2 linked regions of the Nitrobacter winogradskyi Nb-255 genome follow. The protein of the gene in region 1 interacts with the protein of each later gene in a pairwise test. Links are inferred from orthologs where the notes say so. Each region holds a gene or a part of one and is shown on either strand. Other genes may lie near its edges. The genes, in order: pheT and secD.

Region 1 (12,185 bases):
GCGTGGCAGGTCCGCAAGATCGGCGGCGATCTCGACGCCGATCGCCTTCATCACCGGCAGGCCGAAGCGCCGCTTGATCTCGCGGATGCGCGGCACGGTTTCCTTGCCGTGCAGTTGCAGCAGATCCGGCCGCAAGGCCTCGATAATGCCGCAGAGCGTCTCATCATCGGCGTCGGCCGTCAGCGCGACCTTGGCCGCCCGGCCTCGCACCTGCGCGCCGAGCTCTTGCGCGCGCGCAAGCTCAAGATGCCGCGGCGACGGCGGAAAGAACACGAATCCCACCATATCGGCGCCGGCCTGCAACGCCACATCGAGCGTCGAAGGGGTGGACAGGCCGCATATCTTGACGATCAATGACATGGTCTCGAATGGTCCGGCACAACCCGACCAATGGCAGGCCGGCGTGCTGCAATCAGCGCGATGGGCCGGTTCTACAACGTCGCAAGCGGCTTGTCTCGCTTGCGTGGACGCGGCCCGAACGTTCTTTCCCTTTGCGACGGGGACGCAGAATCATGGCGATCGCGGGATGCGGGTCACAAGCCCGAGGACATGCTCGACAGCGCTATAACACCGCTACCCGGCCCGCCGGGTCAGTTCCGGCAGCCGCGTCACCTCTTGCGACTCGTAGCGTGATCGCAAATCAGCAAGCTCCACATGCGCTTTCCGCGCATCCGATTCGTATTGACGGGCCGCGTAGCGCCAGCGGCGCTGCCCCACCCAGGTCGCGACGCTGCCGGCGACCACGCCGAAAATAGCCACCGAGATGATCAGAATGAACAGCGGCAGCGTGACGCCGGTCTGAGGGTCGGACCCGCCGAAGGGGTCGAACGTCACCGTGACCAAACGGCGGTTGGCGAACGCGAACACGATGAAAATAACACCAAGCGGAATCAGGATCAGGCCGGTCAGGAATTTGCGCATGATCTCTCTCGCGACGCTGCGTCAGCCGGCACTCATGCTGACAGGTTCGCTTGCCGATTGATGGGGCCGCTCCCCTGGACGTTCCTAGTGTAGCGGTTCAGAAGTTCGCTTCAATTTCCCAGCGAGTCCTTCAAGCGAACCTATGAACCTAAGCTACACTAGATTCATAGAGTTGCTAGTGTCCCGAATCCGAAGTTCGCCCAGGAGCGAGGCCGCGAAAACAAGGCGAACTTCGGATTCGGGGCACTATGCGTTCGCTTCGCTCGTCGCATTGTCACGATTGAGCCGCTCACGCATTTCCTTGCCGGTCTTGAAAAACGGTACACTTTTCTGGTCGACCGGAACGTGTTCTCCCGTGCGCGGATTGCGGCCCGCGCGGGCAGGACGATGTTTGACTGAAAACGCACCAAAGCCACGCAACTCGACGCGATCACCCCGCGCAAGAGCGGCGACAATCTCATCGAGGATCGCGTTCACGATGTTCTCCACATCCCGCTGGTAGAGGTGCGGGTTATGTTCGGCGATGCGCTGAACGAGTTCGGATTTGATCATCGAGACAAAGGCCCATGCGTGGGATGCCCATTTCCGTGAAAATGGTCAGGACTGTCAAGACAGTAAATGTGATTCGGGATCGTTGGAAACCCGGCCGCGAGAGCTTGCGTTGCAACATCCATCGCTTTTCGCAGCGCGAAATGCCTGTTCACGAACGGCTCGACCTCAATTCGACGGCGCGGGATGCCAAAGCGCCAGCATTCCGTCGAGATTCAGGCGATCCGCCGCTCGCACGATCCCGGCCTGCTCGACCTGCCGCGCAATACTGCCCAATCCCAGCGCGTCAAACGCCACCGACGCAGCGGTGCGGATGAAGGTCAGATCAGTGAAGCGCGGCGTCAACTTGAAATCGCGCACCGGAAGGTCGGGCGCGACTTTCTTTTCCGCCACAAGCCAGGCGATCGCGACCTTTTCGTCGCCAAGCTGATCGATCAACTTGAGATCCAGCGCCTGCCGTCCGGTGAAAACGCGCCCGTCGGCGACCTTCTCGAGCTGCGCATCGTCCATGCCGCGCCTGTTCTGCACCAGACCGCGAAACCAGGCGAAGGAATCCTTCACCAGGGCGTCGATCGCGGCCCGTGCTTCCGGACTGGTCGGTTCATATCCGCTCGGGGCCGCCTTCAGCGGCGAGGATTTCACCGCCTCCACCTTGACCCCGACCGTTTTCAGAAGTTCGGTGACGTTCGGATACTGAAACAGCACGCCGATCGAGCCGACCAGCGCGGTTTGCTGCGCGACGATGTGATCGGAGGCAAGCGCGGCGATATATCCGCCCGACGCGCCGAGCCCTTCCACCACCACGACCATCGGTTTTTTGGCCTTCAGGCGCGTCAGGGCCTCATAAAGCTCTTCCGACCCGGCGGTGGTGCCGCCCGGCGAGTTGATGTGGACGATGACCGCCGGCGCCTTCGACTTTCCAAGCCGCTCCAGGGCCTCGACCCGCTTCTGATCGCTGCGGATCAGACCGTCGATGTTGACGCGCTGGATCGCGGAAGAGCCTGTCAGCCTGCCGCCCAAAGGCGAGGCGTAAGCGCCGAGCGCGACGACCGCGCCGATCACGATCAAAGCCGACGCCACGCGCCAGAAGGTGAGCTTGCGGCGCAGCCTGCGACGATCGACGATCATGTCGGATTCCATCGACATCGACATTTCTCCTCCATAGCGTTTTCCGGCGAAGCATGTCCCCGCGCTTGACCCGAGGACAGATATCGGCTCGCGTCAAGAAAACGCGTCAAAACAACGATCTGGAACTTCGCTTCTGATTCAATCGGAAGCGAAGCTCCCGGATTGCGCTCGATTACACCGTCGCCGGTGCGTGCGTGGTACCAGAGGCCCGCCAAGCTACACCAATCGCGGCCCAATATGAAGAAAGCATGGCCGGAGTACGACACCGCGCCGTCTCGATATTCGACCTTGCCAACGCTAGCGGCTGCGCCGATCCGGCGCGATCAGTTCCGGCCGCGGCCCCGACAGCCGCTTGTGCAAGTGGACCATGAAGGCCATTCCGAACAGCGGCGTCGCCAGATTGACGACCGGAATCGCGACAAACGCGGCAATGATCAGGCCGGCCATAAAAATGGTCGAGGCATTATCGCGGCGCATCGCCTTGGCTTCCGCCGGCGAGCGGAAGCGCATCGCCGCAAGCTCAAAATATTCCCGGCCGAGCAGCCACGCGGTCGCGATGAAGAACGCGATCACGCCGGCGCCGGCCACGAACACGAACGGCAGCGCAATCAGATAGACGAGCAGCGTCAGCAGCGCCGCCTTGATGCTTTCGGTCATCGCAAGGCCGATCGGCAGCGCCGCGCCCGGACGGTCGGCCGGGTAATGCTCGTGCTCGACGATCTCCGCGACATCGTCGACGAACACGCCCGCCACCAGCGAGGTGATCGCGGGCATCAGAAACACCGCGCCGAACACGATGCCGAGGCCCGCGGCGATTGAAAGAATCCAGGCGAGGATATTGAGCGGCGTGTGGAAGGAGGGCCCCAGCATGGTCTCCGCCCAGACTTCGCCCGATCCGGCAAGCCAGCTCAAAAGCCGCTGCAGTCCGACAGCGGCGACGACGATCAGCACCAGCGCCAGCCCGATCACGCGCCACAGAATGGCGCGCATCGGCAGCGAAAGAATCTGCGTAAGGGCGTTGACAGCGGCGCCGATCATGACGGAGCGTTCCCCGGAGAATCCCTGCGCTCAGATAAACGCCGCAACCCCGGCCGGCAAGAGCGCGAGGCTTCTCGCGCTGGACGGATCAAACGGTGCGCAAGCAAATTTTTTGTTTGAGCATGATCTTATCCGAAAACCGGTCTCCACTTTGCGCTGGCGCGGCCTTCGGGTCGGGATCATGCTCTAGGCGGCGTAGGTCTGCGCGCCCGCGAGTTCGGCCGCGATCATGGCGCCGAGCGCCATGTCGCTTTGCTGGCCGAATCCCTGATGAACGATGCGGCCGTTGCGGCCGATCAGGATGCTGGTCGGCGTGCCCTGCATTCCATAGCGGCCCATGGTGACCGGCAGCGGTGTGCCGTCGCCCGCGGCATCGACGCCGATCGGAAACGTCAGCCGGTATTCGTGAATGAAGGCTTGAAGCGAAACCGGCGTCATCGCGGCATGATGTTCGAACACCGTGTGCAGACCGATCACCTGAAGATCGGTCGCCTTGAACAACTCATGGGCGCGCTGGGTCTGCGGCGTGCCATGCGCGACGCAGCCGGGACACAGCATCTGGAAGGCATGGAGCAGCACCGGGCGGCCACGCAGCGCCGCCAGCGTGATGGGCTCGGCCGTGTTGAACCATTGCGAAACGGCAAGTTCGGGAGCGGGAGCGTCAGCTGTCATGGATGGCCTCGCAAGGCCATTCGCGGCCCGGTTTCCAACACGATCTTCCCGCGTCGGATGGACCGATGATAGCGGGCCGATCCGGCGATGCAATGCGCGATCGCGTCACCGAGGGCTGCGCTCGTGGTGGAACGTCGCGCCGGTATGGGTTGGTCTTGCGCCGGACGCGCGTCGCGGCGAGCGCGCCCTCGCGCCGCGGATGTGTGCCGTATCTCCAGTTTCGGATTGCGCGCGCGGCGGGACACTTTCTTCGGCGCTCACTTCTTCCACCGTCACCGGCGAATCATGCGGCGCGGGATCAAACGACGGAGCGCCGGCTCCGGCCTGAAACGGATCTTCTCCATGCACGGATTCAGCGAGCGGCTTCGGCGTGTCGGCCCAATGCAGCGAGCGATAGTCGAAGCCCCGCGCGATCGTGGGTTTGACGATCTCGAAATAAGGCGAGATGTCGAAATCCCGCGGCATATAGAGAGAAGAATCCCGAATGTGCAGGATCTCGCGCCGCGCGCTGCGACTGCCAGCGCGCGTGATCTTCGGCAGGACCGGATAGCGCACCGCGCCGAAAGCTTGCGCGATCAGCGCCGAGCAGATCATCTTGGTCGGATCACCGGAGCCGAACGCGATCATGCGCCGCCGCCAGCGCTGCGGGAAGGGTAACGGAACCAGGTACCGCATCAGATCGATGATGTTCTTGGTGTCGTAGCCGAAGCCGATCCGGTTGATGGCATAGCGGCACACCGTCACGCGGTCCTCGTGAGACAGGCCGACCGGACGGCACACCCGGCTGTGATAGGGAAAATACTTCGACAGCGGCGCCGAGACGACGCCTTCGCCGACATTGGCTTCGATCAGCACATGCGGCTCGCCGTCAGCCTCGCTGGCGCCATCGATCGGGCCGACATAAAGTGCGGAGTGCGACCACGTCGATTGCGTGAGATATTTGATGATGCCGGAGATTCGGCTGTTGCCTTCGACCAGGAGAACGTCGCCCTCCTCTATCAGGTCGCGCAGATGCTCCGGATCGCTGGGCGCGAACGGCCTGTATCCCGGTATCTCCTTCTGAAGATACGCCGCGATCCATTTTCCGACCGTATCGAGTACGAGACCCATGAAGTCTCTCTCCGCGTTTCGCGCCTGACCGGTTTTCCCTCCTTACCATGGACAGAACCCGTTGCAATTTGGTTCATGGCTGCAATCGCGAAATCACCATTGATTCACCATGACGGTTGCCGCAGGCTCAGTGATGCGGCAAGCTGGCCGCGTTCCAGCATCCGAACGCGCAGCAAGGGGCAAGCGATTTTTGAATCACCGCGCCGATCATTCCTGCATCTGAGTGCGGGAACCGGGCCATGAGAATAACGCGCCGCGATTTTCTCTCGGCGTCCGCCGGCTGTGCGGCGGGAATGAGCATCGGTCGCGCGCGGGCCGCGCCGCTGCCGCGCGACCCCGACGTCATTGTGATCGGCGCCGGCGCGGCGGGCATCGCGGCGGCACGGCGCGTTCAGGCCGCGAACCGCACCGTGCTGGTGCTGGAAGCGGCAGGCAGGATCGGCGGACGCTGTCACACCGATACCACGACTTTCGGAACGCCATTCGACCGCGGCGCGCGCTGGCTATTCGAACCCGACACCAACCCGATCATCCGGCTGGCGCGAAGCGCCGGCATGGAGGTGTTTCCGTCCCCGCTCGGCCAGAAGATCCGCATCGGGCGGCGTAACGCGCGGGCTGGCGAAACCGAACAGTTCCTCGCCGCACTGATGCGCGCCAAGCGCGCCATCGGCGAGGCGGCGCGAAGGAAGGTCGACGTCGCCTGCGCCTCGATGCTGCCCGAGGATCTCGACGTCTGGGCCGAGACCATCGATTTCGTGCTCGGCGCCAGCGCCACCGGAAAGGACCTGAAAGATCTCTCGGTGATGGATCGGGCGAGCGCGCCTGAGCGCAACGTCGCGATCGACTGCAGGCAAGGCCTTGGCGTGCTGCTCGCAACGCTCGGCCAGGCCGTCCCCGTCAGTCTGTCGACGCCCGTCACCCGGGTGACGTGGACCGGCCGCAGCCTCACGGTCGAGACGTCCGCGGGCCGTATCGATACACGCGCCGTCATCGTCACCGTCTCCGTCAACGTGCTGACCTCAGGCCATATCCGCTTCACGCCCGAATTGCCGAAACGGCAACTCGACGCGGCCGCGAGACTGTCGCTCGGCAGCTACGATCGCATCGCGCTATGGCTGCCCGATAACCCGCTCGGCCTCGGACCCGGCGAGACCATGATCGAGCAGAGCAGCGACGGAAAGACCGCGCTTCTGGTGGCGAACGCGCATGGATCGTCGTTGTGCACGGTTGATATCGCCGGCGGCTTCGGCCGCGATCTGTCGGCGCAAGGAACGAGCGCGATGACGGCCTTCGCCACCGAGTGGCTGACGAAACTGTTCGGCAGCGACGCGGCGGACGCGGTGAAGCAGTCTGCCACGACCCGCTGGAACGCCGATCCCCATGTGCTCGGAGCAATGTCGGCCGCGGAACCCGGCGGCCATCCGTCGCGGAAGATCCTGATGGAGCCGCTGGGCAACCTGTTTCTCGCCGGTGAAGCCGCGCACGAAACGCTGTGGGGCACCGTCAACGGCGCATGGGAGAGCGGCGAGCGCGCCGCCGACGCCGCGCTGCGGAAGATCGGCGCGAGCAGGGAAAAGGAGCCGGCACAGCCACAGGCGTCGAAGCATAAGCAGCCCCGAGCCCAGAGACGGACGCCCTCGCGGCGCGGGAACGACGCCTTCGGCTTTCCGCTGCCCCGATGACGCGACCGAAGGCGCTGATCTCATGGTCGTCCGGAAAAGACAGCGCCTTCGCGCTGCATGAAATCCGCCGCGAGGGCGCGTTCGACGTCGTCGGCGCATTGACCACGGTGAACGAGCGCTTCGGACGCGTCTCGATTCACGGCGTTCGCCAGGAGTTGCTGGATGCTCAACTCACCGCCGCGGGATTGTCGCCACGCGTCGTGCCGATTCCCGATCCGTGCCCGAACGACGCCTATGAAGCGCGGATGACCCGGACGATGGCGGATGCAAAGCGATCCGGCATCACGCATATCATTTTCGGCGATCTGTTTCTCGCGGACATCCGCGCCTATCGCGAACAAAAACTCGCCGGCGCCGGGATCACGCCGGTGTTTCCGTTGTGGGGCCGGCCGACCTCGACGCTCGCGCGCGAGATGATCGCGAGCGGGCTGGAAGCGCGTCTGGTCTCGGTCGACCTGGCGAAGCTCGACCGTTCGCTCGCCGGCCGCGACTTCGATGAGCGGCTGCTGGAAGACCTTCCCGCCGGAATCGATCCGTGCGGCGAGAACGGCGAGTTTCACACTTTCGTTTCCGCCGCGCCGGTGTTCTCGCAACGACTCGAGGTCTTATGTGGCGACGTTGTCGAACGCGGCGGATTCGCCTACCGCGATCTCGTGCCGGCGTAGTCGTTCCTGATTCTCGGGCGCGTCGTGATGCGAGCTGCTATCCGCTTTGCGTCAAGACGCTTTAGAAATTATTGTCTGGTCGCATTTTCTTGCGGCGAACAGGTCATCCACTTCGCCGGAAAATGCTCTAACCGCGAAGGCTTCCGCCGGTTCTCTTCGCGACTTCGGCGACGATTTTCCCCGCCACCGCCTCGATCTCCTGATCGGTGAACGTCCTGTCACGCGGCTGCAGCCTCACCGCGATCGCGACCGATTTCTTGTCCGCATCGATGCCCTTGCCTTCATAGATATCGAACACGGTGACGCCGGAGACGAGCTTCCTGTCCACGTTCTGCGCCGCGCGCACGATATCGGCTGCTTTCACGGTGCGATCGACAATGAAGGCGAAGTCGCGCGACACCGGCTGGAACGCCGGCAATTCCAGCACCGGTTTCGCGCGCGTCGGTTTCTGCTTGGCCTCCGGGATACGGTCGAGAATCACCTCGAATCCGAGCAGCGGGCCTTCGGCCTTCAGCTCGTCCAGCACGCGAGGGTGCAGCTCGCCGAAATAGCCGAGCACGTTGTGGGGGCCGATCTGGATCGCGGCGGAGCGTCCCGGATGCAGCCATGCGGGAAAATTCTTCGATTCATGGCTGGTGGCGATCTGCAAGGCGGCGGCCGGCGCGCCCGCGGCAGCCAGCACGGCGAACGCGTCGGCTTTCGCATCCAGCGCATTAGCCGTGGCGGAGCCCGACCAGTGCCGTCCAAGGCCCGCCGACGAGGCGATGCCGCGGCGAAGCCCCGCGGCGGCCATGAACTGATCCTGCGGGCCGTCGCCTCTGAAGATCTGCCCGACCTCGAACAGCGCGACATCGGCAAAGCCGCGGTCAGCGTTGGCCTGCGCGATCGCGACGAGGCCCGGCAGCAGGCTCGGCCGCATGTCCGAGAGATCGGACGCGATGGGATTAGCCAGTGCCAGTTCGCTTGAGCCGCCGCCGAACAGTTCAGCCTGCGTTCTTGAGATGAACGACCAGTTCACGGCCTCGACCATGCCGCGCGCCGCCAGCGCGCGCCGCGCCTTGCGCGTACGCGACTGGATCGACGTCAGCACGGGCTTGCGCGGAGCCTCTCCGCGATCGAACGGCGTCATCGGCACCTTGTCGACGCCGACGATGCGCACGATCTCCTCGACGAGGTCGGCCTTGCCCTGAACGTCGGTGCGCCAGGTGGGAATGGCGACCTTCACCACCGGACCGCTGCCGGCCACCATGAAACCCAGATGGCCGAGAATGCGCCGCACTTCCACCAGAGGCACGTCGATGGCCGCGAGCCGCTTGATCTCGCTCAAGGGGAAATCGATCACCCTGTCTTCGGGCAGCGCCTGTCCGGCAACGACATTCTCCGACGGCGAGCCGCCGCACAATTCCATCACCAGCCGCGTCGCCATCTCAAGCCCCGGCACCATGAAGGCGGGATCGACGCCGCGCTCGAAACGATAGCGTGCATCCGAATTGATGCCGAGCCTGCGCCCGGTCTGCGCGATGTTGATCTCGCTCCACAGCGCCGATTCGATCAGCACGTCGGTCGTGGTCTCGTCGCAGCCGGTTTCCTCGCCGCCCATGATGCCGGCAAGCGATTCGACGCCCTTGTCGTCGGCGATGACGCAGACATTCGGATCGAGCGTATAAATGCGGCCGTCGAGCGCCTTAAGCGTCTCGCCGTCGCGGGCGCGGCGTATCGTGAGATCGCCATGCACCTTCTTCGCGTCGAACACATGCAGCGGACGGGCGCGGTCGTAGGTCATGAAGTTGGTGATGTCGACCAGCGCATTGATCGGACGCAGGCCGATCGAGGTCAGACGCTTTTGCAGCCACTCCGGCGACGGGCCATTCTTCACCCCGCGCACCATTCGCAGCGCGAAGCCGGGGCATAGCGAAGCATCTTCCACGGTGACCTTCACCGGACAGGGGAATTCGCCGGTGACCGGCTTGATGGTCGGATCCTTGAAGCGGCCCATGTCGGCGGCCGACAGATCGCGCGCGATGCCGTGCACGCCGGTGCAGTCCTGCCGGTTCGGCGTCAGGTTGATCTCGATCACGGGATCGCCGAGCCCGGCCCATTCGGCGTAGCCGGCGCCGACCGGCGCGTCGGCGGGCAGTTCGATGATGCCGTCGTGATCATCCGATATCTCAAGCTCGGCCGCCGAGCACAGCATGCCTCGGCTCTCGACGCCGCGGATGGTGCCGACACCGAGCGTGATGTTCTTTCCCGGAATATGGGTGCCGGGCGGCGCGAACACGCTGATCAGTCCCTCGCGCGCGTTCGGCGCGCCGCACACCACCTGAATGTAAGACGGATCGCCCTTGTCGCTGGTCTCGCCGGTATCGACCATGCACACCCTGAGACGATCGGCGTTCGGATGCTGAACGGCGGAGACCACCCGCGCGATGGTGAAGGGCGCGAACGTCTTCGACTTGTCCGCGATGTGCTCGACCTCGAGTCCGATCATGGTGAGCTTGTCGGCGAGTTTTTCCAGCGGCTCGTCGGTGTCGAGATGATCCTTCAGCCAGGAGAGAGTGAATTTCACGACGACAACCCCCCCGCCAGCGTCGGGATTTCGAGCGGCCTGAAGCCGTAATGCGTGAGCCAGCGCACGTCGCCCTCGAACAACTGCCGCAGATCGGCGATGCCGTACTTCAACATGGTGATGCGATCGATACCCATGCCCCAGGCGAAGCCCTGATAGACCTCGGGGTCGATGCCGCACAGCTTCAGCACGTTGGGATGCACCATTCCGCAGCCGAGAATCTCCAGCCAGTCCTCGCCCTCGCCGAAGCGAATCTCGTGCTTGTCGCGGCGGCACTGGATATCGACCTCCAGCGACGGCTCGGTGAACGGAAAGAACGACGGGCGGAAACGCATGTTGACGTTGTCGACCTCGAAGAACGCCTTGCAGAACTCGTGCAGGATCCATTTGAGGTGGCCGAGATGCGATGACTTGTCGATCACCAGCCCTTCGACCTGATGGAACATCGGCGTGTGGGTCTGGTCCGAGTCGCTCCGATAGGTGCGGCCCGGACAGATGACGCGGATCGGCGGCTTCTGGCTGAGCATGGTACGCACCTGCACCGGCGAGGTGTGAGTGCGGAGCAGGAGGCGCGAGCCATCGTCTTTTGGATTGAAGTAGAAGGTGTCGTGCATCTCACGCGCCGGATGGCCCTCCGGGAAATTCAGCCGCGTGAAATTGTAGTCATCGGTCTCGATATCGGGGCCTTCGGCGACCGCAAAACCCATGTCGGCGAAGATCGTGGTGACCTCGTCCCACACCTGGCTCAGCGGATGGATGCGGCCGGCTTCCGCGGGCGTCTCGCGCAAGGGGGGCGTGACGTCGATGGTTTCCGACGCAAGGCGCGCATCGAGCGCGAGAGCCTTCAGCACCTCGCGGCGCGCGGCCAGCGCCCGCGTCACCGTATCCTTGGCGAGGTTGATCTTCGCGCCTTCGGTCTTGCGCTCGTCCGGCGACATCTTGCCGAGAGTCGCAAGCAGCGCCGAGATCGAGCCTTTCTTGCCGAGCGCCATGACGCGCACCGCCTCCAGGGCGGCCTCGTCGGAGGCGTTCGCGATGTCGGCAAGGATATTGGATTGAAGAGCGTCGAGATCGGACATGAAGCGCCACCACTTGCACAACGTCATGCCCGGACCTGATCCGGGCATTCACGTCTTGCGGCGCATCCACGATCAATAGACGTGGATGGCCGGGACAAGCCCGGCCCATGACGGCGTTAGCGATCGATGCCGGGCAATAACGATCAGGCCGCGAGCGCGGCCTTGGCCTTCTCGGCGATCGCCTGAAACGCGGCGGGCTCGTTGATGGCGAGATCCGACAGCACCTTGCGGTCGACCGTGATGCCCGACTTCGACAGTCCGTCGATGAAGCGGCTGTAGGTCATACCGAACGGCCGAACGGCCGCGTTGAGACGCTGGATCCACAGCGCGCGGAAAGTCCGCTTCTTGCGCTTGCGGTCGCGGAAGGCGTACTGCCCGGCCTTGTCGGCGGCGGCCTTGGCCGCGCGGATGGTGTTCTTCCGGCGGCCGGAAAACCCCTTGGTGACCTTGTAGACTTTCTTGTGCTTGGCGTGAGCCGTCACACCGCGCTTGACGCGAGCCATGACTGAACTCCTCTCAAAATCAACGGGTTAAATACGGGATGCCGCGTTAAGGCGGCGAACGGACGTCAGGCGTTGGGCAAGAAGTATTTCTTGATGTTGTCGCCGTCGGTCTTGAACAGGACGCGGGTGCCGCGGAGCTGACGAATCTGCTTCTTGGTCCGCTTGATCATGCCATGGCGCTTGCCGCGCTGGGCATGCTTGACCTTCCCGGTGGCCGTGATCTTGAAGCGCTTTTTCGCGCCCGATTTGGTCTTCAGCTTGGGCATTTGGCT
Region 2 (17,148 bases), 1.9 Mb from region 1 along the record:
GATCGAGATCGGCATCCCGAAGAACACGGTGGTCAACGTCAATTTTCCGGCCTGCGCGCCGGAGGATGTGGCGGGGGTGCTGGTGACGCGGATGGGCAAGCGCAATCTCGGTTTTCTCAAGATCGACGAGCGCCGCGACGGCCGCGGCAACCCGTATTTCTGGATCGGGTTCGAGAAGGCCGACGATGCGGACACTCCCGCGTCGGGCTCCGATCTCGCGGCGATCGCGGGGCAATGTGTTTCCGTGACGCCGCTGCGGCTGGATCGCACCGACGAAGCGTTCGCCGCGATCCTCACCGCGAAGCTCAAGTAGGACGCCTGCAATCCACGTCGGATCAATCTCGCTTCGGATTTCATCAGAAGCGGAAAGGCTCTGTCTCAGGCCACGGCGCTGCCCTTGAGCGTGCTTCGGATCACGGCGGCAAGGCCATCCATCTGGAAGGGTTTCTGCACGGACGGCCGGTTGCAATACTCCGGCGGAAGCCCTTGCGTGCCATAGCCTGTGGCGAAGATGAACGGACGGTTGCGGCCTTCGATGACCTCCGCCACGGGAGAAATCAGCTTCCCGTTGACGTTGACGTCGAGAATCGCGATGTCGAAGTTCGTCGTACGCGCGAGTTGGAGAGCCTGCTCGATGTCGCCAGCCTCGGCGGCGATGCTATAGCCGAGTTCCTCCAGCATATCCGCAACCATCATGCGGATCATAACCTCGTCTTCAACGAGGAATACGGAGCCGCCGGATGGCTTCGCTGATTCCATGTTGGAAATCCCGCCTTGTCACCAACGCAGGGTCGCAAATTATGCGACCGAACGCAATCCGTGTTGTCGCCTAGGGCAAGGTTGTCGCACCAGCATGCCGCGCTGCAAATCGGGAGATTCCCGGACCGGCGGAATTCGTCACGCCGGTTCTTCGCCGGAACAAATACTTGCCTCGCCGGATTGACGAGGTGGGTGATCTGCGCAGATTGCGTTAATGATAACCGCTCGGCCAAGCGCCGGCGCTCGAGAGTTCGCCCGTCATGCCCCCCGCCGATCATCCGCCGCCTGAAAAGATGATGTTTCAGCTTAACCTGCGGCGACGCGGCATCAGCGATCAGCGTGTGCTCCGCGCGATGGATAACGTCCCGCGCGATGCTTTCGTCGAACAGGGCGATCGCGAGGACGCATGGTGCGACACCGCGCTCGGCATCGCCTGCGGCCAGACCATCAGCCAGCCGTTCGTCGTGGCCTACATGACCGAGCGGCTGGAATTAGGGGACGATCAACGGGTCCTGGAGATCGGCACGGGTTCGGGTTACCAGACCGCGATCCTGTCGCGCCTCTGCCGCGAGGTCGTGACGGTCGAGCGGTATCGCGTGCTCGCCGATCGCGCGCGCGCCCGGTTGAAGCATCTCGGCTACGACAACGTCGAGGTTCTGCTGGGTGACGGCTTCGACATTCCTGGCGAGGCAGGGCGGTTCGACCGCATCATGGTGACCGCGGCGATGGAGCAGATACCGGAGGCGCTGACGGCCAGGCTTGAGCCCGACGGGCTTTTGATCGCGCCTGTCGGACCGCAGAGCGGACGGCAGACCCTGATCCTGCTGCGGCGCGCCCCCGCCGGAATGATCCGCAAAGAGCTGATCGACGTCCGCTTCGTGCCGGCGCTGCCGGGCATCGCCCGCGAGCTCTGATCCTATCGGGTCCGAGGTTCGGCCGCGGCCGTAATCAGTTTGTCCGGCGATGTTAACTTTCGAGGCCGTGACGTGTCACGGTGAAAGGCTTTGTTTACTGGGACGGTGTTTATTCAAATTTAGTCGTGTTGCGTACGAGTGAGTAACCATGTCCCGTGTCGTCGAGTTGCTTTGCTCGCGCCGCGTACCGCAGGTAGCGGTGCTGGCGCTGGTGTCGATCGGTTTTGCCGGGTGCAGCGCGGATATGTCGACGCGCCTCGCGCAGTTGGACAGCGGTCCGCAGCAATCAAATCGCTTTGGCTGGCAGCGAGAGACCACCGGCACGGTGGCCGCGGCGCCTGCGGCTCCGGTGGAGCGCCGCGAGTTGCACCAATATTCGCGGCCCCCGTATCGGCCCCACTCCGACTATCAATCCCAGCCGCTTCCGCCGATCTCGACGCCGAAGTCCTATCCGGTGGCATCGAGCGTGTCGGTGAGCGGGCGCGGTCCCGGTTCATATACGCCTCCCGCGCGTGCGATCGAGTCTGCCCCCGCTGTCGCGGCGCGGGACGGCTGGAATCATAAGGGCGGCACGCCGATCATTGTCGGGACCAGCGATACGCTGGAAGGACTGTCGCGCCGGTATGGCGTGTCCAGCGCTGAAATTCTCAAGGCCAATGGCTACCGGGGTCCTCGCCAGTTGCAGCCCGGCCAGCGGCTGATCATTCCGAAGCGCGCAGCGGTGGCGGAAACCCAGCCGGCTCCGGCCGCGAAGCCGGCGGTCGTCGCTACGGCTGCGTCCGGCGCCACCCATCACGTCAATCGCGGCGACACGCTGATGAACATCGCCCGCCGCAATCACATTTCTGTCGGGGAACTTGCACGCGCGAACGGATTACCACCGAGCGCGAAGCTGAAGATCGGCACCAGGATCACGGTGCCGACCAAGGTCGCCGCGGTGTCCGCGCAACCTGTCGCCGCTCCGGCCGCGCCTCCCGCCGTTGCACCCAAGCCCGCGCCCGCACCCGTGGTTCACGCCGCCGCCGCGACCGCAGGTCCGGTTCAGAAGGTCAACCTTGCGGCTGCGACCGCGACGCCTGAAGCGGCCGTGGTTAAACCTTCGGTGAAAGCCGCGGAGGCGACCGGCGCTTTGCCGACTTTCCGCTGGCCTGTGCGTGGCCGCGTGATCACGGCCTATGGCGCCCGGACCAACGGGAAATCCAATGACGGCATCAATGTCGCAGTGCCCGAGGGTACGCCGGTCAAGGCCGCCGAGGACGGAGTCGTTGCTTATGCCGGCAACGAACTTAAAGGCTACGGCAATCTGGTCCTGGTTCGGCACTCCAACGGCTACGTGACCGCCTATGCCCATGCGCGTGAATTGATGGTGAAGCGCGGAGATTCCATCAGGCGCGGCCAGGTCATCGCCAAGTCGGGCCAGTCCGGCGAGGCGGGGTCGCCGCAGCTTCACTTCGAGATCCGAAAAGGATCGACGCCGGTCGACCCGTTGAACTTCCTGAACGGCGCATGAGGCTGGATGCCCCGGAGGCGGTGCGTTGCGCTTGCGATGCTTTGCCGATCCGGGACCGAAACGATCGCTGCGCGTAGGCGGTCCCCGTTCAGCAGCGCATCAACTGTGCCGCGCTACATCCGCAGAATAAGCTCGAAGGCTATCTCGCCGCGAGCCGCACGCCGAGCCGTCCCGCAAGCTCCTGCGTGAATTGCCAGGCAACCCGGCCGGAACGCGAGCCGCGCGTGGCTGACCATTCCAGCGCCTCCCGCTCCAGTTCGGCGTCGTCGAGCCTGATGCCGAAGTGGGAGCAATAGCCGCGCACCATCGCGAGATACTCATCCTGGCTACAGCGGTGAAAGCCGAGCCAGAGGCCGAAGCGGTCGGACAGCGAAACCTTTTCCTCGACGGCCTCGCCGGGATTGATCGCCGTCGATCGCTCGTTCTCGATCATGTCGCGCGCCAGCAGATGACGGCGGTTTGACGTCGCGTACAGGATGACGTTGTCGGGCCGCCCCTCGATGCCGCCCTCGAGGGCGGCCTTCAGCGATTTGTATGAAGCGTCATTGCCGTCGAAGGACAGGTCGTCGCAGAAGACGATGAAACGAAACTCGGATGAGCGAAGCAGTTCCATCAGGCCGGGCAGGCTCTCGATATCCTCGCGGTGAATTTCGATCAGCTTGAGCCGTCCGCCGGCCTCGGCGTTGATGCTGGCATGTGCCGCCTTCACCAGCGACGACTTGCCCATGCCGCGCGCACCCCAGAGCAGGGCGTTGTTCGCGGGCAGGCCCCTGGCGAAGCGGGCAGTGTTTTCCATCAGGATATCGCGCATCCGGTCGATGCCCTTGAGCAGGGTGAGATCGACGCGGCTGACCTGCGAAACCGGCGTCAATCGACCGTCGGGATGCCAGACGAATGCATCGGCTCGGGTCATGACGGCGTGATTGTCGATCTGCTCGGTGGCGGCGGTCATGGCGGCGGCGATCGTTTCGAGAGCGCGGGCGATCCGGTCCGCGGCATCTCGCCTCGCGGCCGCTTTCGGACCTTTCGTCGCGCCGGCCCGAGGAACGGAACGGGCCCCGGGCGTTTGGAGAGGGGGCTTTCGAAGGCTGGTTTTCCGCGACTTTCTGGCCATCTTTGTCTTTCCCGACCGCGCACCCTTAGCGGGGCGACCGCGCTCCCGCAAGCCGCGGAATAATGTGGCTCGATCAAGGGGCTGGCGGCGTTGCAATTGGGACCGTGGCCGTTATAGTCCGCGCGAATTTGCTCTTGATCGGCCCGACTCTGTGCTCTCGCCGGTCTGATCCCAAGGAATGGCCCGTATGTTCATTACCCCCGCCTTTGCTCAGGCCGCCGGCTCCGGCGACGCCAACAGCCTGTTGATGTCGCTGCTGCCGTTCGCGTTGATCTTCATCATCATGTATTTCCTGATCATCCGGCCCCAGCAGAAGAAGGCGAAAGAGCACGCCGAACTGGTGAAGAACATTCGTCGCGGTGACACCGTCATCACATCGAGCGGCCTGGTCGGAAAGGTCACCAAGGTGGTGGATGACGAGCAGATCGAGTTCGAAATCGCTGATGGCGTCCGGGTACGGCAGATGCGTCAGATGATTTCGATCGTTCGCGCGAAGGGCGAACCCGCCAAAGGTGAAGCGGCAAAGGGAGCCGCCAAAGCCGATGGCGCTAAAGGAAATGGCTCCAGGGACGACACCGCCGCGAGCTAGGTGATCATTCCTCGAATCTGACGAGTTATCTCGATGCTGTACTTTACGCGGTGGAAGGCGCTGACGATCATCGTGACCGCTCTCGCGATCTGCCTGTGCGCCGTACCGAACTTCTTTCCGGAGGCGCAGGTCAAGACATGGCCGAAATGGGCGCAGCGCCACCTCGTGCTAGGTCTTGACCTTCAGGGCGGCTCGTATCTGCTGCTCGAGGTCGATTCCAACTACGTCAAGAAAGAGAAACTCGATCAGGTTCGCGATGACGCGCGCAAGACGCTGCGCGACGCCCGGATCGCTTATACCGGCCTTGCCGCCAAGAACGGCGCCGTCGAGGTCCGTATCAGCAAGGAAGAGGAATTCCAGACCGCGCTAGCCAAATTGCGTGAACTGTCGCAACCGCTGGGAGGTCTGCTCGGCTCCAGCGGCCAGCGCAGCCTCGAAGTCAGCAGCGCTGACGGCGTGATCCGCATGACCGTGCCGCAGGCCGCCGTCACGGACCGTATCCGCCAGTCGGTCGAACAGTCGATTCAGATCATCGAGAAGCGCGTCAACGAACTCGGCACCGTCGAGCCGTTGATCCAGCGTCAGGGCGCCGACCGCATTCTGGTGCAGGTGCCGGGATTGCAGGACCCGACGCGGCTGAAGGAAATCCTCGGCAAAACCGCCAAGATGGACTTCCGGATGGTCGATTCCAGCATTCCGCCTGATCAGGCCGCACAGGGGCGGGTGCCCGGCGATTCCGAAGTGCTGATGAGTTCGCAGGCGCCCAAGACGCCTTACGTGGTCCGGAAGCAGGTGCTCGTCTCCGGTGGAGATCTGACCGACGCCCAACCGGGGTTCGATTCGCGCACCAGCGAGCCGATCGTGACGTTCCGCTTCAACAGCAACGGTGCGAGAAAATTCGCGCAGGCGACGACCGAAAACGTCGGACAGCCGTTCGCCATCATTCTCGACAACGAGGTGATCTCGGCGCCGGTCATCCGCGAGCCGATTACCGGCGGTTCGGGTCAGATCTCCGGTAATTTCACGGTGCAGGAGGCAAATGACCTCGCGATCCTGCTGCGCGCCGGCGCGCTGCCGGCGCCGCTGACGATCATCGAGGAGCGCACCGTCGGACCGGGGCTCGGACAGGACTCGATCGAACAGGGCGAGCTTGCCGCCTATGTCGGCTCGATCATGGTGATCCTGTTCATGCTGCTGACGTACCGGTTTTTCGGGGTGATCGCGAATATCGCGGTCGCCATCAACGTCGCCATGATTTTCGGCGTGCTGTCGTTGTTGAACGCGACGCTGACGCTGCCCGGTATAGCCGGCATCGTTCTGACGGTGGGCATCGCCGTGGACTCGAACGTACTGATCTACGAGCGTATCCGCGAGGAACTGCGCGCCGGCCGCACCGCGATTTCGGCCATCGACGCCGGCTTCAAGCGGGCGCTGGCGACGATTCTGGATTCCAACATCACGACCTTCATCGCCGCCGCTGTGCTGTTCTATATCGGCACCGGTCCTGTTCGCGGCTTTGCGGTGACGTTCGGCATCGGCATCATTACAACGGTGTTCACCGCCTTCGAGGTGACCCGGCTGATCGTCGCAACGTGGGTGCGCTGGAAGCGGCCGCAAACCGTGCCGATTTGATGACGCGGAGCCGGCTGTGACTCAATGGATTTTGATCGGGCTCGGTGCCCTCATCGTTGTACTGACCATCGTCAGCTGCTTCGGCCTGCTGCCGTCGCTGCGGATCATTCCGGACGACACGAAGTTCGATTTCACGCGCTTCCGTCGCATCAGCTTTCCGATTTCCGCCGTGCTTTCGATCGTCGCGATCACGTTGTTCTTCACGCATGGCCTGAATTTCGGCATCGATTTCAAGGGCGGCACGCTGCTCGAGGTGCAGGCCAAGTCTGGCGAGGTTGATATCGCCAGCATGCGCGCGACGCTGAGCAAGCTCGATCTGGGCGAGGTCCAGCTTCAGCAGTTCGGCGGCCCGACGGATGTGCTGATCCGCGTCGCCGAGCAGCCGGGCGGAGACGCGGCGCAGCAGGAAGCCGTGCAGAAGGTGCGCGGCGCGTTGGGCGAAACCGTCAACTATCGTCGGGTCGAGGTGGTCGGACCCCGCGTGTCTGGCGAATTGCTCGCCTACGGCATGATCGGTCTGATCCTGGCGATCATCGGCATTCTGGTCTATCTCTGGTTCCGGTTCGAGTGGCAGTTCGCGCTCGGCGCGATGATCGCCAACGTGCACGATATCGTGCTGACGATCGGCTTCATGTCGATTTCGCAGGTCGACTTCGACCTCACCAGCATCGCGGCGCTTTTGACAATTCTCGGCTACTCGCTGAACGACACGGTCGTCATCTACGACCGGATCCGCGAGATCCTCCGGCGTTACAAGAAAATGCCGATGCCCGAACTGCTCAACGCATCGATCAACTCGACGCTTTCGCGCTCGATCATCACGCACGTCACGGTGACGCTGGCGCTGCTCGCTTTGCTGCTGTTCGGCGGACCTGCGATCCACAGTTTCACCGCGGTGATGACGTTCGGCGTGGTGCTGGTCGGCACCTACACCTCGATCTTTATCGCGGCTCCGATCCTGATCTATCTCGGCGTGGGCGAGAGCCGCGCCGATGTCGAGGAAAAGCCTGCCAAACCCGAAAAGCCGGTCAAGTCCGAGAAGCTGGCCAAGTCCGCGAAACCAGCAAAGCCGTGAGCGCTGCTCCGCCGGAGGTGCCGCACCTTCCGCGGCCCGCCGCGATCGAAGCCTATGGCAACGGCGGCTTTCGTTTCGATACCATGTCGCATCGCGGCTCGCTGCTTTGCCTGCCCGACGGTGTATGGGCGTGGCCGGTAGCGCGAGCGGATGACATCGACCGTCATGCTCTGGCGCGCGTGTTCGAAGGCTCGGCCGCCATCGACACGTTGCTGATCGGCACCGGAATAAATGTGTGGCTTGTTCCTCCCGAGCTGCGCGCGGCCCTGCGCCGCGTGAGCATCGGCGTGGACACCATGCTCACGGGTCCGGCGATTCGCACATACAACATCATGCTGGGCGAGCGGCGCAGGGTGGCGGCGGCGCTGATAGCCGTACCATGAAGACCTCACCGCATCGGCAGCGCCTGACGGCGCTGATAGCCGTACCATGAAAACCTCACCGCATCGGCAGCGCCTGATGGCGCTGATTGCTGTATTGTGGCGAGCATCATATCGACGCGCTCCGTGGCGCGCGTGATTGCGATGTCATGAACGATACAACAAGGAACACGTCCGCTGCGTTTTGTGCGGAACTGGTGCGCACCCACGACTTCGGCAACTATGCGACGACGTTGTTCGCGCCGCTCCGTAGCCGCCGCGCGCTGCTGGCGCTTTACGCGTTCAACGTCGAGATCGTCAGGGTGAGGGAGCAGATCACCCAGCCGTTGGCGGGAGAAGTCCGCCTGCAATGGTGGATGGATATGCTCGCGGGCGCGGGACACGGCGGCGTCGAAGGCAATCCGGTCGCGGCGGAACTCCTGCTCGCGATCCGGGAGCACGATCTTCCGGTCGCGCTGTTGCAGCGTCTGATCGAGGTGCATCAGTTCGATCTCTACAACGATCCGATGCCGGACATCGCGGCATTGGAACAATATCTGGCTGATACGTCGTGCGCGCTGTTCTCGCTCTCCTCGCGTACCATCGGACAGCGGCCGGACGAGACGGATCATCTCGCGCGACACGCCGGTCTTGCCTGCGGTATGGCGCGGGTGATCGCGAACTTCGGTTTCTACGCTTCGCGGCGGCAGTCCTATGTGCCGCTCAAGCTGCTGGAGCAGCACGGCGTCGATCTGGAACAGATGTTCACGGGGCGAGACGCGCCTTCGGTTCGCGCGGCGATTCGCGGACTGGCTGAGGAAGCGCGATCGCATCTGAAGGTGGCGCTGGGCCTGCTGTCCGACCTGCCGCCAGATTCTCGCGGTGTCTATCTTCCGCTCGCGCTTGTGCGCCGCGCACTGGACGATGTCGGCGGCGCTGGCATTAATCCCTTCATGCCACGGCCGATATCGCGGTTGCGTGTCCTATGGACCATGTGGCGAGCGTCGCGCTCGAAGGCATTTCGCGGTTGAGCAGGATCAGGACGGCAAGGCCTGGTCGGTCGATTCGAAATTGAAGCGGTCGCGCAGGTTTTTTCGGCTCTCAAGAATGCCGCGCAAGAACTCGCGATCCGCGGGACTCGTGATCAACGGCTCGATCAGGTCGATCTGGTTCATGGCGATGAGTTGCAGGATTTCGGTGCGCACCTTGCCGCCGGCGCCGCGTGGAAGGCGCGCCACGATCTGGATGTGCTCGGGCGGTTTCGGCTCGCCTGCGGCGGCAAGCGTGGAGCGCAACCGCGCTTCGAGTCCGGGCAGGTCTGCCTCGACAAAGGCGTAAAGCCCGACGCCGCTGCGGCGGTCAGCGAAGGCAACGATGGCGGCGTCGCGCACCGCGGGATTTTCCCTGATGCGCGCGACCAGCACGGGAGCGTCGTTGACGAGACGCCGGCCGCCGCCTTCGCGGTCGGTGAAACTGAACAGGCCGCGCGTGATGACCTGGTAGACCTTCTTGCCGGTCATCAGCCATACACGCGCGATGACCGACTTGCGCGCGAGCATCTTGCGCTCGCGTGGCGTCAGGGCGTTGGGCGCATAGGTGCGCTTGTGCTTGAGAAGATGCCGCAGGTCTTCGTAAGCCGCGATGCGAAACAGGCGCGATCGCCGTTTGAAGCAAGCAGCAAGCTGGAAGTCCGTCAGGTAGGCGTTGCCGTCGCTGCCGCGCAGCCAGTTCTGCTCCTTGGCAAGATCATTGTGGCAGATGCCGGCGCGATGCAGCTTGCGCAACGCCGCCTTGGCCGAGCGGAAGTAGGATGGGTCGCCGTGGGGTCTCGCGAGATGCAGCGCCACGCCATCGATGAAGTCTCGCACCAACGCGCTGCGTCCGCTCCACAACAGCCTTGGACCGACGCCGAGATCGCGAGCGAGCGTCAGCGCCTCGCGCTCACGTTCGAACAAATGCCTCGCGACAACATACGACCACCACGGCACCTGATCCAGCCGCCGCAGCACCGCGTCGGCCTCGCCGGAGGTTGTCCGAAAACGCCCGCGCTCCACCGTCGAAAACACGTCGCGTTTCAGTAGGACTCCTTCGGTCCAGTTCGTGGACAGGAATGCTGCGTCCTGCTTCGGAAGGGGCATGATAATCCTGGAGGTGCCGTGTTGAACCTATGCCGCGGCTGCCGGACGAAGCGCATCCGCGATCCAGCGATCGAGATCCGACAGCGCGCGCGCGCAGATCGCCTGTTTCTTTGCGATCGTCTTTTCATTGCCGCGCAGGCGCGTGCCGTCAGGCTTCCTGGTTGGCGGATCGGCGAGCGGAGGAAACAATCCGAAATTGATGTTCATCGGCTGGAACGAGCGGGGGCCCGTGTCGATGGTCTCGATGTGGCCGCCGGTGATGTGGCCGAGCAGCGCGCCCAGCGCCGTCGTCTGCGGCGGGGCTTCAAGCGTGCATGATCGTGCATCGGCTGCCGCGTAGAGTCCCCCGAGCAGCCCGATAGCGGCGGATTCCACGTAACCTTCGCATCCGGTCATCTGTCCCGCGAAGCGCAGCCGTGGCTCGGCGCGCAGCCGCAACCGGACGTCAAGAAGCTTTGGCGAGTTCAGGAATGTGTTGCGATGCAGGCCGCCGAGGCGGGCAAACTCCGCGCCTTCAAGGCCGGGAATGGTGCGAAAGATTCGCGTCTGCGCGCCATGCTTCAGTTTGGTCTGAAAGCCCACGATATTGTAAAGCGTGCCCAGCTTGTTGTCCTGGCGCAATTGGACGACGGCGTAGGGCTTGGTGGCGGGATCGTGCGGATTGGTGAGGCCGACCGGCTTCATCGGACCATAGCGCAGCGTTTCCCGGCCGCGTTCGGCCATGACCTCGATCGGCAGGCAGCCGTCGAAGTAGGGGGGCGCGGTCTCCCAGTCCTTGAAGTCGACCTTCTCGCCCTCGAGCAGCGCGTCCACAAAGGCGTGATACTGCGCTTCGCTCAGCGGACAATTGATGTAATCGGCGCCGCTGCCGCCAGGACCAGCCTTGTCATAGCGGGACTGGAACCAGGCTTTCGACATATCGATGGAGTCGCGATGGACGATGGGTGCGATCGCATCGAAGAAGGCGAGGGCGGACTCGTCGGTCAGTGCGCGGATCGCAGCCGCGAGAGGCGTCGAGGTCAGCGGCCCCGTGGCGACAATGACGTTGCCCCAGTCCGCGGGCGGCAGGCCGTCGATCTCGGCACGGTCGATCTCGATCAGCGGATGGTTGTCGAGAGCTTCGGTGACCGCGGCGGAAAAGCCGTCGCGATCCACCGCGAGCGCGCCGCCTGCAGGAACCTGATTGGCATCGGCGCATCGCATGACCAGCGATCCGAGCCGGCGCATCTCCGCATGGAGGAGTCCGACCGCATTGTTGGAAGCATCGTCGGACCGGAACGAATTTGAACAGACCAGTTCCGCAAGGCCACCGGTCCGGTGCGCCGCGGTCATCCGGTGGGGCCGCATCTCGTGCAGCACGACCCGAACGCCCTGAGCGGCGACCTGCCAGGCCGCTTCCGAGCCGGCCAGGCCGGCGCCGACGATATGGACGGTGGCGCGGGAGGATTCAAACTGTGTCATGGACGAAGGGGTAGCGCGTTTCTCAGCCAAAAGGAACGCGTTAACGCGGGTCCGGCGCTTTCAACCCTGACGGTATTCGCGTCCGCATTGGGGCTATGGTCTGCCCAGGAATCTCGCCTGAGGACTGTCGACACGCAACGGCCACCTCGATTGGCATCGAGGCGGCCTTTGCGAGAGCGAACGTCTTCCGATCAATCCGCACTATCGAAGAACCGGTGCTTGCGCCCGTAAGGCGGGAACAAGACGGACGGGAAATCGGCTGCGTAGCGTTTTTCCTTCTCCGTTTCACGAGGCTCGTGCGCCGACGAGGTTAAAGGACTCTCGATCGCCTTGCGATAGAGATGCCACGTCGCATGACCGAGCAGCGGCATGACGACCGTGAGGCCCAGGAAGAAGGGGATCGACCCGAGCGTCAGCAGCACGGCAACGATCAGGCCCCATTCCGCCGCCGCTATCGGGTTCTTCGCCACCACGCGCAACGACGTCAAAATGGCATCCGTCATGTCAGCGTGTTGATGAAGCATCAGCGGGAACGCCACAATGCTGATGCACAAGGCCACGGCTGCGAACAGGAATCCGACGCCGACGCCCATCATGAGCATCTGCAAGCCTTTGGTCGTGGTGAAAACCTGCGTGAAGAAATCGGGAATGACCGCCGCCGGGGTGTTGCCGAAAGTGGACACATAGATCGCGCGAGCTGTCGCCAGCCATATAAAGAAGATGACCAGCAGCAGACCGCCCAGTCCGAGCATCGACCCGAACGACGGCGCCCGCAGCACGCTGAACGCATGCCAGGCGGAGGCTTCTTTTCCGAGTTCGCGCCGATAGCTCAGTTCGTATAGGCCGAGCGCCGCGAACGGCCCGATCAGGGCGAAGCCGGCGGCGAGCGGGAACAGGATCGGCAAGACCGAGTAGCCAAGCGCTATCCGCGCCAGAACGATGCCGATCACGGGATAGATGACACACAGGACGATGGCGTGGCTGGGAACCGCTTTGAAGTCTTCCCAGCCCAGCCGCAATGCATCGAACAGATCGGATAAGCCGATGTGACGGACCACAGGTCTGTCCGCGCCGGCCATTCCCGAGTGCGACGTGACGTCGACAGGATAAGAGGTGGCCATGTTCGTTGTCTCCCTTTCGCGGGGTCGATCTCTGGCCGCCGGAAGGCGGCGAGGTCGCCCCTTCGGAAACGATCACGATCAAGACCAGACGCGAAGGCAAGCAACCTGGTCCTGCCGCGACCTGTATTGTCACCATTCTAATTCCGATCCGTGGTCTTAGTTGCTCACGGTTGAGTGACTTTTCTACCTTTGGCTTTGGGGCGGATGGAAGCCGGGGGAGGCCGGCATCGTTCGCATTGGCAAGCCGCGGTGAGCCGGTTACTCTTTTGACGATCCGGCGGAAACAGATGCGGGATTTCCGCTTTGTAGTCGGCACAAGGCCAAAGCTATTGGGAGCGGCATAATGAGCATATTTGGAAAGATCATGGGCGCCATCTTCGGCTCGCACGCTGAAGCGGCAACACCGGCGGGAGAGTCAGGCAGCGGTACTGCGCCTTCGCCGGAGGGCTCGTCCGCCAAGAGCGTCGACGTCGCGGCCATTCTCGACAAGGCTGTCGCCGCCAAGAAGGAGAAGCTGGCATGGCGAACCTCGATCGTTGATCTGATGAAGGCGCTTGATGTCGACTCCAGCCTGAGCGCGCGCAAGGAGCTGGCGAAGGATCTGAAATATCCGGGCGATACCAACGATTCCGCGGCGATGAATGTCTGGCTGCATAAGCAGATGATGGCTCAGCTCGCGGCCAACGGGGGCAAGCTGCCGCCCGACATGAAGCAGTAATCCGACAGACGAAGTTAGCTCTAGGATTCGGAACGAAGTGGACGCCGGTTCGCGAAAAGAAACGGCGTTAAGCCAGCATGTGAAATCCGCTTCTGATTGAATCAGAAGCGGAACTCAGGTCTCTCGTTGCCTCACAAATTCGGGCGCAGCAGATCAGCGTAATCCGGATTCTTCTCGAGCCAGGCTTTCACGAAGGGGCATTGAGCGCTGGCCCTGAATTTATCCGCGCGCACCTGATCCAGCGCGCCCTTCACCAGTTCCGAACCGACGCCCTTGCCTTCGAGTTCGGGCGGCACCTGAGTGTGGGTGAAGACGAGGACACCATCCAGGAATCGGTAGTAGGTCGCGGCAACGAGCCCGTCCACTTCGAGTTCGTAGCGATGTTTTTCCATGTTGTTGACGACTTCGGACATTTCGCAGCCTTTATTCTTTCCTGCCTGAGAGGCAACATTCAAAGTTTTCGGGAGCCAGTCAACAACAGCGGAGCGTCTGCGGCCTGCCATTGCTGAGCCTGCGGCCCGCGCGATCAGCGCCGGACCGGGCTTGGATAATAGAATGGGTTATAGCGTTTTCGAGCGAAGTGGATACCGGTTCGCGTGAAGAAAACGCGTTAAGAGGCTCTAAGACGTGCGAGCCGAAGGCGCAACCCGCTAGAGTCCTCCGCCACTTCATGGAAGCGGTGAAGGGCTCCATCTTTCTTTATGTTTTGACGCGTTTTCTTCACATGAACCGGATTCCATCCTCCGGTCTGGCCCGAGGACATGCTGCGCTCGAAAACGCTATAATTCACGCCCGTTTAGCGCTGCGGGCGGCGGCAGGGTCCGCGCTATTTGGCCGCGTTTGGCTGGACAAGGCTGCGGCGGGATGTCATCAAATCGAAACAGAATGATAATCGCGCGAGCCCTTGCGGGGGTTCGTGACACCCCCTGCGACGGATTTCCGGCAATGAAGCAGTTTTTCCTCAAGCTTTTTACCTGGTGGAACGGCCAGACTTTCGGTACTCAGCTTTGGACGGCGCGGTTCGGTGAACTCGTCGGCAGGGACAGCGAGGGTAACTGCTATTACCGGACGCGAGGCGGACGGATCGACCCGGCGCTTGGCTTCGAGCGCCGCTGGGTGATCTATAATGGTTACACGGAAGCCACCCATATTCCGCCGGAGTGGCATGGCTGGATTCATCACGTTGTCGATGTTCCGCCGACCAAGGAAGACTACCAGCCGCGCGAATGGCAGAAGCCGCATGTGCCGAACATGACGGGGACACCGGCGGCCTATCGACCGTCCGGCTCGACGCTGGCGAGCGGCCGCCGTCCGAAGGCGACCGGCGATTATCAGCCCTGGACGCCCGGCCAGTAGAAACACCCGCATCCAGCGCGGGGACGCACCAGCATTTACGCGGGTGCTGTCACTGTTTGGTAGCCGCGAAAATGCCGCTGCCGAGATAGCCGTCGGCGCCGGAGATTCCGACCCGTCCGCCCATCTCGCCGACTGGGTTATTCACGCCCTGGAAAAAGCTGCCGTCGATGGCCATCTGACGGCTGCCGGTATCGCCGTTGAGCGTGCCGCCGAAATTGCGCGGGTCGGTGTTGAAGTTCACGGTGCCGGAATAGTTCGTGCCGTCGAGATTGGTCACGCTCACCGCGCCAGTGCGCGCCCCGAAATTGACGGTGTTCGAGAACCCGCCGGCGACGAATCCTGCATTATTCACATTGGCGACGACATGGCCGGTGTAGGTTGCGGCGCCTGTCGTCGGCACGTCGCCGATACTGCCCACGGGCCGACCGGCGACCCAGGTGCCGACGGTTGTCTTATATGATGTAGGCGCACTGGTGCTGGTATCGCTTTCATCAGCCATCCAGAAACCCCAGCGTGTGTAGTCACACTGGCACGGTGTCAGGTTCGGAATTGCATCGGCAACGACCTCGTGTGTCGCGATGCCGTTGCCGGAAACCAGAATGCCGCTGACCTTCTTGCCGTTGACCTCGTGGTTCTCGGGCGTGTTCGCGTAGAAATTATCTTTGTCTACATAGACGCTGTCAGCGGGGCCGGTCGATCCCTTGGATCCGAACTGAAACAACTCGTGCATCGTCTCGGTGAGTTGCGTGAACGGGTTGTTCTGATCGTAACGGTAGGTGTCCAGACGAGCCTGGACGCGCTTGTTGGCGGTGTCGAGGGTGATTTCGGCGGTTCCGGTGACGGGATCGATATTGGTCGGGCCTTCGTAGCTTACGCCATGCTCACCGTTCTCACCGTGACTCGAGTAATATTCGCCCTCACTTGAGCTTGTGTAGACCAATCCGCCGACATACCCGCGCAGCGGCCCGGGCGGATTGTTGTTTGTCGGAGGCGGGATATTGTTCGTCGGGGGAGGGTGGTCGCCGCCGGGCGGATGATCATGCGCGATCTGCTGCGCCCCGGTCACCTGATTGGATGTCTGGATCGCTTCCGTGAAGGCTGACGTAATCGCATTGATCTGCTGGATAATGGTGGGCGGGTTGGGAGAGGGCGGAGCACCCGAGCCGGTCACCAGTCCGCCGGGTGATCCGGTCGCCTTGTGCTCGGCGGCGGCGACATTCTTCGCCGAAGCCGAGCCCGCGCGCGCACCGCCCGTTTGACCGGCGGCGCTCTGGAACGATGCGATCAACTGCTGCACGAACCCTGGCGGCGGCAGGCCGGGGGGCGAAGGGGGGCCGCCGGCTTGCGTCTGGGTGAATTCGCCGGCGCCGAGGGTGACGGTCTGGCCGCCGGATGAGACAGTCATTCTGCCGTAGCCGGCATAGATGCCGCCCTTGCCGTCGGTCATCATCACGCCGCCGCGAATGCCGATCAAGGCCGTTCCGGTCTTGATTTCCGCGTCGCCGCTGTGGCTGATCTGGCCGCCTACGAAACGCAGCGCGCCCTTGCCGAGCGTGGCCGCCAGTTTGCCGGTGTTGGCGTTGGGGTCATAGACGTATTCATCGATTGTGAGGTCGCTGTTCGGGCCGATGGTCATCGACGTCTTGTCGAGAAACAGCAACTGCACCGAGCCGCTTGACCTGGTCTGGATACGCTCCTTGTGGGCGATCGACTGGCCGATGGTGATGGTCTTCAGGTTGGCGGTGGCGGCGGGATTGACCGCCGATGCCGTGCCGACCTGCTGAGCCTGCGCCGCCGCGCCCCCGAGCGCCAGAGCCGCCGCCGTCATCGCGATCCAATGCGCCCCCGCCCGGGTCATGGCAACTCCTGACACTCAGAACAGACAAAGTCCGGCCAAGTATACTCTTGAATAATCCGAATGCGCCAACCCCAGATCGTCTACCAGGTCACGATCCGCAGGCGATTGATGGCATCTGTTGCCGTAAATCCACGGTGCGCCCCAGCCTTCTGCCTGATGGAAATCAGCAGCGAGGCTCCGGGTGTCTTGATGCTTTTCACGTAAACCGGCCTCGATTTCGCTCCATAACGCTATTGCCTACGGAATCAAGCGAGCTCAGCCGCTGCCGCCAGTGGACGCGGAGCAGGTCGCCCTTTCCCCGCCGCAATCGACGTGTTAACCGGATTGCCGCGAGCGGCTTGGAGCCTTTAATCCCTGTACAATGGTCCGGCCCTGATTCGAGCCTCACAAAGCCGCGCATGATATTTCGAACCATCGTTATAGCCGGTTGTGCGGCTTTTGCAGGCGTCGCACTTGTCGCGGCCCCGCCTTCCGCGCGCGCCCAGATCGGAAACATCTTCTCCGACCCGCCACCGCGTCCGCCTGGCGCTATTCCACAGGGGCA

The links.
Region 2: the proteins of pheT (region 1) and secD interact in binary tests that used the Escherichia coli proteins (3 or more experiments, as listed by UniProt). The link is inferred for Nitrobacter winogradskyi Nb-255 from one-to-one orthologs.

The regions. Positions count from the first base shown.
Region 1 is NC_007406.1:68,603-80,787, forward strand. What follows is about bases 7,613-10,731. They hold pheT (phenylalanine--tRNA ligase subunit beta), read right to left. Parts: upstream 10,332-10,731; coding sequence 7,893-10,331; downstream 7,613-7,892. Other genes in these bases: NWI_RS00340 (ATPase), read left to right, coding at 7,613-7,765; pheS (phenylalanine--tRNA ligase subunit alpha), read right to left, coding at 10,328-10,731. In the rest of the region: NWI_RS00295 (phosphoribosylanthranilate isomerase), read right to left, coding at 1-360; NWI_RS00300 (LapA family protein), read right to left, coding at 574-921; NWI_RS00305 (integration host factor subunit beta), read right to left, coding at 1,168-1,473; signal peptide peptidase SppA, read right to left, coding at 1,639-2,616; NWI_RS00315 (sulfate transporter family protein), read right to left, coding at 2,896-3,636; NWI_RS00325 (peroxiredoxin family protein), read right to left, coding at 3,823-4,308; NWI_RS00330 (YiiX/YebB-like N1pC/P60 family cysteine hydrolase), read right to left, coding at 4,414-5,418; NWI_RS00335 (flavin monoamine oxidase family protein), read left to right, coding at 5,658-7,100; more of NWI_RS00340, read left to right, coding at 7,097-7,612; more of pheS, read right to left, coding at 10,732-11,410; rplT (50S ribosomal protein L20), read right to left, coding at 11,554-11,913; rpmI (50S ribosomal protein L35), read right to left, coding at 11,979-12,179.
Region 2 is NC_007406.1:1,928,579-1,945,726, reverse strand. Bases 4,348-7,218 are described here. They hold secD (protein translocase subunit SecD), read left to right. Parts: upstream 4,348-4,919; coding sequence 4,920-6,518; downstream 6,519-7,218. Other genes in these bases: secF (protein translocase subunit SecF), read left to right, coding at 6,535-7,218; yajC (preprotein translocase subunit YajC), read left to right, coding at 4,485-4,886. In the rest of the region: 5'/3'-nucleotidase SurE, read left to right, coding at 1-313; NWI_RS09255 (response regulator), read right to left, coding at 379-759; NWI_RS09250 (protein-L-isoaspartate(D-aspartate) O-methyltransferase), read left to right, coding at 1,020-1,673; NWI_RS09245 (peptidoglycan DD-metalloendopeptidase family protein), read left to right, coding at 1,822-3,183; NWI_RS09240 (ATP-binding protein), read right to left, coding at 3,323-4,297; more of secF, read left to right, coding at 7,219-7,593; NWI_RS09220 (Mth938-like domain-containing protein), read left to right, coding at 7,590-7,976; NWI_RS09215 (phytoene/squalene synthase family protein), read left to right, coding at 8,123-8,983; NWI_RS09210 (serine/threonine protein kinase), read right to left, coding at 8,990-10,090; methylenetetrahydrofolate--tRNA-(uracil(54)-C(5))-methyltransferase (FADH(2)-oxidizing) TrmFO, read right to left, coding at 10,118-11,551; NWI_RS09200 (DUF2189 domain-containing protein), read right to left, coding at 11,743-12,672; NWI_RS09195 (DUF3597 domain-containing protein), read left to right, coding at 13,016-13,390; NWI_RS09190 (GNAT family N-acetyltransferase), read right to left, coding at 13,522-13,893; NWI_RS09185 (NADH:ubiquinone oxidoreductase subunit NDUFA12), read left to right, coding at 14,336-14,746; NWI_RS09180 (FecR domain-containing protein), read right to left, coding at 14,796-16,604; NWI_RS09175 (DUF2155 domain-containing protein), read left to right, coding at 17,003-17,148. UniProt on the Escherichia coli protein: Part of the Sec protein translocase complex. Interacts with the SecYEG preprotein conducting channel. SecDF uses the proton motive force (PMF) to complete protein translocation after the ATP-dependent function of SecA.